2 regions of the Rhodococcus sp. CX genome follow, and region 1 is predicted to be linked to the other one. Evidence: riboswitches for the same ligand, from Rfam matches in the RefSeq annotation. Region 1 holds a riboswitch; the other holds the start of a gene.
The links. Region 1 has a riboswitch for cyclic di-AMP ahead of I0Q12_RS13925 (transglycosylase family protein). Riboswitches for the same ligand answer to the same signal wherever they lie in the genome.
Positions count from the first base shown of each region.

Region 1 (2,380 bases):
GCGCGACCCACTACCGTGGACGACGTGGGTACTTCCGATTCTTCTACGCGTCCGGGCAACGGCCTGCTGAAAGCAGCGCTGGTGTGCTTCGCCGTCGGTATCGTCGCAGTTGTCCTGATTTTCCTGACCCCGGTCGTCACGGACGGCAAACCGGGCCTGGTGCTGTATTCGCTGACCGCGGCCTGGCCGCTGGGCTTCCTGCTGGCAATCGCGTTCGCCCTGCGGTCGGGCCGTCGCGCGCGTGGAGGTGGATCGTGAAGTTCCTGCTCAACGTCATCTGGCTGATCTTCGGCGGACTGTGGCTGGCACTGGGCTACTTCCTCGCCGGCATCATCTGCTGCCTGCTGATCATCACGATCCCGTTCGGCATCGCGGCGTTCCGCATCGGCGTGTATGCGCTGTGGCCGTTCGGCAAGACCGTGGTCGACAAGCCGACGGCCGGGGTCGGTTCGCTGATCGGCAACATCATCTGGGTGATCGTCGCGGGCGTGTGGCTCGCGATCGAACACATCGTGACCGCGGTCGCGATGGCGATCACGATCATCGGGATTCCGCTCGCCATCGCGAACCTGAAGATGATTCCGATCTCACTGATGCCGCTCGGCAAGGACATCGTCTCCGTCCGATCACTCCAGTCACACCTGTGACGTTAGTCACATCACGTCCCGATAACATTCCGGCCTCGAACGCGCCGGGCGCCCGCAGATAGGGCGCTACCTGCGGATTCTCGAGCACTCCCGTCCAGGTCACCTGCTTGCGCGCGAAACATGGCGCGTTATCAATTGGTGACACTCCGCCCCCGGAACCGTTACCTTCGAATCCGGTCGGACTGGTCCGGCCGACCCGGATCCGCCGCGCCAAATCCTGTCCCGCGGAACCGGACCCCCAACGAACGATCCAGGGGACAGGAAACGGGGGACCCACACGGTCTCCCAGGGAGCGGAAGTTCCCAGGAGGCACCCGGGCACGAGCACCAGCAACGGCCCTAGGGGTGAAGCCGAATCGCTCCCAGCGGGAGCGTCGCGGCCGGGCTACCTCTTCAGCCCGAACCCGACAGCTGACCTCGTAGGCGCGTGCGGAGAGGAACCGGAGCAATGAGCGGACGCCATCGCAAGCCCACCAACACCGGCCGTACCGTCGCGAAGTTCGCGCTGACCAGCGCGGTTCTCGGCGTCACCGGCGTCGCATTCAGCGGCACCGCCAACGCAGCCCCCGATTCCGACTGGGACCGCCTCGCGCAGTGCGAGTCCGGCGGCAACTGGGGTATCAACACCGGCAACGGCTACCAGGGCGGCCTGCAGTTCTCGCCGAGCACCTGGAACGCCTACGGCGGCACGCAGTACGCACCGACCGCCCACCAGGCCACCCGCGACCAGCAGATCGCCGTCGCCGAGCGGGTCCTCGAAGGCCAGGGCTGGGGCGCATGGCCGTCCTGCTCCTCGAGCCTCGGCCTGAGCAGCGCACCCACCCAGCGTTCGGCGCCGACCTCCGGCACGCTCGCGGACAAGGTCGAGACGCCGCAGGAGCAGGCCGCCCCCGAGGCCGCGCCGACCCTGCAGGACAGCATCCCGTTCCTCGCGCCGCAGAGCGCCAAGGAAGGCTTCGCCCAGGGCATCGAGGCGCTGCGCGCCGCCGGCATCCCGGTCGATCAGGGCCTGGTCGATCAGGTCACGGCCATCCTGCCGAACTGACACGAACACAGAGAAGGGGCCCCGCACCGGATCGGTGCGGGGCCCCTTCTCTGTGTTCGGAAGCTCTGCGTTCGAGAGCCTGAGGTTCGGAGAATCAGCGGTTGATGACGGTCTGCGGGTGCGTGTACGGGAGGGACTCGACCGGAAGCGGGAACTCGGTCTCCTCACCGTACGGAGAGAGCGGACCCGAACGCGTGGAGGACAACTCGGTGACGGCGAGATCGCCATCGACAAGTTCCGGCCACCCGCGATCAACGTACGTGTTCTTCGAATTGTTCGCCATGCGCTCATTTTGGCAGGTGAGTTCGCAGTGGGCCACCTCAGGTCTCTAATCTGGGTCGAATGACCCCGACCACCTCGTCCGGGCCCGACTCCGGGCCCCCCACCCTCGCCCGGTGGCTGACCGGACGTCGCGACTCCGACCTCGCCGCGCTGCTGCGCGCCCGGCCGGATCTGGTGGTGCCGCCCCCGGCCACGATGACCGTGCTGGCGAACCGCGCCCAGCAGCGGGCGTCGGTGTTCCGGGCCGCCGACGAACTGACCACCGGCGACTTCGGGGTCATCGAGGCGCTCGCCCGGCTCGGGGCCGCAGAGAAGCCCGTCACGCGCCGCGCGCTGCTGGACCGGCTCGCCGGTCGCACCACCGCGAAGAACGTCGATCGCACCCTGGACCGTCTGCGCACCCTGCT
Region 1 covers NZ_JADZGH010000127.1:2,005-4,384, reverse strand. The annotation lists gene I0Q12_RS13935 (hypothetical protein) at 16-258, shown strand; gene I0Q12_RS13930 (YccF domain-containing protein) at 255-647, shown strand; cyclic di-AMP (ydaO/yuaA leader) riboswitch at 861-1,088, shown strand; gene I0Q12_RS13925 (transglycosylase family protein) at 1,095-1,691, shown strand; gene I0Q12_RS13920 (hypothetical protein) at 1,786-1,974, opposite strand; gene I0Q12_RS13915 (helicase-associated domain-containing protein) at 2,034-2,380, shown strand, end outside.

Region 2 (2,380 bases), on a different contig from region 1:
GCTGTTCCGCGCTGATCGCGGGGATGTAGTCGCGCAGTTCGGTGAGACTGTGCACGCCCTGGTTCCCGACGCGTTCGATCAAGGCGTGCAGGACGTCGACGGTCGCGCGGGCGTCGTCGAGGGCGCGGTGCGTCGGGCGGGTGGAGACGTGGAAGAGGTCGGCGAGTGCGGACAGACGTACCGACGGTGCCTCGTCGCGCCCGAGGACCCGGCGCGCGAGTTTCACGGTGCAGACCACCGGGAACCGCGGCCAGGCCGTGTCGTTGCGCGCGGCGGCCGCGCGGAGGAAACCGACGTCGAATCCCGCGTTGTGCGCCACCAGCACGGAACCCGCGGCGAATTCGAGGAAGGACGGCAGCACCTGTTCCATCCGCGGCGCGGCCCGCACCATCGCCGTGGTGATCCCGGTCAGTTCGACGATCGCCGGCGGAATGTCGCGGCCGGGATCGACGAGGGTGGCGAATTCGCCGAGGACCTCGCCGCCGCGGACCTTGACCGCCCCGATCTCGGTGACGGCGTCGTTCTCGGCGCTGCCGCCGGTGGTCTCGAGGTCCACGACGACGAACGTGGTGTCCCGCAGCGGGGTGTCCAGTTCGTCGAAGGCGAGTTGGACGCCGGTCGGAGGTGTGGGACCGGTCCGGAGCGGGGACGTCATGGACGTCAGGTTAAGAAGCGGCACCGACAGCCTCGGGAACCGGGGCTGTGAGCGCTGCCGAAAGCCCTGAGTGGCGAGGATCACACCGGTTTTTCGCACGGGGAATCGACGGTCCTGTGCGGGTCGTCGGATCCGGCTCCGTTGTTCCGTCTCGCGAAGCCCCTGGAGGTTCGGGGTGGAGGGCGGTTCGCGGTCGGCGGCCTCGCGGCGAAAACGCGTCCCGGCCTGCGGAGACGGCGTCGTGGCGGCGGGTGCGACCGTGCTGTGGCCCCAAGCCGGGGTGGCGTGCCGCGGGTCCTACGACAGCCCGTCGTTACCGGTTCGTGATCAAGCGTGACCCGGTGTGACTTCCGGTCCGCGCCGAGCGGGCCCAACGGTCAATTCGGACGCGGGCCGGTCGACATCCGTCGATGCCGTTTCGTAATCTTCTCGAGACCAAGCGGAGAGTTTGCCGGCCCACCGGACCGGAGCCGCTAGGCCACCGCCTAATCGGCGCACCCGAGATCGGGTGCCCGTGCCGGGGACCCACTTGTTACTTGGGGTGAATCTCCTCCGGTCGCGTCAGCGGCCGAGGGGTAGGGCTGATCTTCCCGGCCCGAACCCGTCAGCTAACTCGGTCGGCGGATGACGGAAGAAGGAGCAACACCCCCGTGGCGTCTCACAAGTCCACGCGCAACATTCGTCGCGCTGTCGTCGCCGGAGCCCTCGCGCTCGGCTCTCTGACCCTCTCGGCCGCCCCTGCCATGGCCGCCCCGATCAACATCCCCGGCATCGGCGACGTCGAACTGCCCGCAAACCTGCCGCCGGAGGTCACGAACCTCATCCCGCCGGCCCCCGCGGCTCCCGCGGCCCCGCAGGCCGCCCCGGCTCAGTTCACCGCGCCCTACACCTCGGTCGGCCAGCGTGCCGCCGACGCCGCGCAGTCCAAGCTGGGTGCGCCCTACGTCTACGGCGCTGCCGGCCCGAACTCGTTCGACTGCTCCGGTCTGGTGCAGTGGGCCTACAAGCAGGCCGGTCTGAACGTGCCGCGTACCAGCTACGAGCAGGCCGGTGCGGGTCGCGCCGTGTCCATCGCCGAGCTGCTGCCCGGTGACGTCGTCTCGTTCTACGGCGGCAGCCACACCGGCCTCTACATCGGTGGCGGCAACATCGTGCACGCCTCGACCTCGGGCCAGCCGGTGAAGATCGCGCCGCTGAACTCGATGCCTGTGGACGGCGCACGCCGCTTCTGATCGCACAGGGATTCCGCCCGCGAGGGTGGTATCGGCCCACGAGCCGATACCACCCTCGCGGCGTTTCTGCACTCGGGTGACGGCGGCTACTGCCGGGTAGACACAAACCTATGCCATTCCGTAACCTTATCGAGATCTTTGGGGAAAGGACGTCGCTCTCGTGGTTTTCGACAGGACGAAGCGGACGCTGCGCGCCGGGCTCGTGGCCGGGGTGCTCCTCGCGGCGGGTTCGACCGTTCCGGCGGTCGCCGATCCCGCCGCCGACAACCCGACGGCCGCGCTCGAACACCTCGCCGACCTGTCCCGCAGGTCCGAGCAGACCAACGAGGCACTCCACAACGCCGTCATCGACCTCGAGGCCAAGCAGAACGCCCAGCGTGACGCCGACGCTCGCCTCGCTGCCGACCGCGGCGTCCTGGCGCAGGCGCAGGCCGAGGTGGACCGCTTCCGCCCCACGATCGACAAGCTCGCCGCCGCGAACTACCGCGGTGCC
Region 2 covers NZ_JADZGH010000191.1:19,067-21,446, forward strand. The annotation lists gene I0Q12_RS20470 (DEDD exonuclease domain-containing protein) at 1-655, opposite strand, end outside; cyclic di-AMP (ydaO/yuaA leader) riboswitch at 1,128-1,294, shown strand; gene I0Q12_RS20475 (C40 family peptidase) at 1,306-1,887, shown strand; gene I0Q12_RS20480 (NlpC/P60 family protein) at 2,048-2,380, shown strand, end outside.
Region 2: linked by a shared signal. The riboswitch ahead of I0Q12_RS20475 (C40 family peptidase) and the one ahead of I0Q12_RS13925 (transglycosylase family protein) in region 1 are both predicted to bind cyclic di-AMP.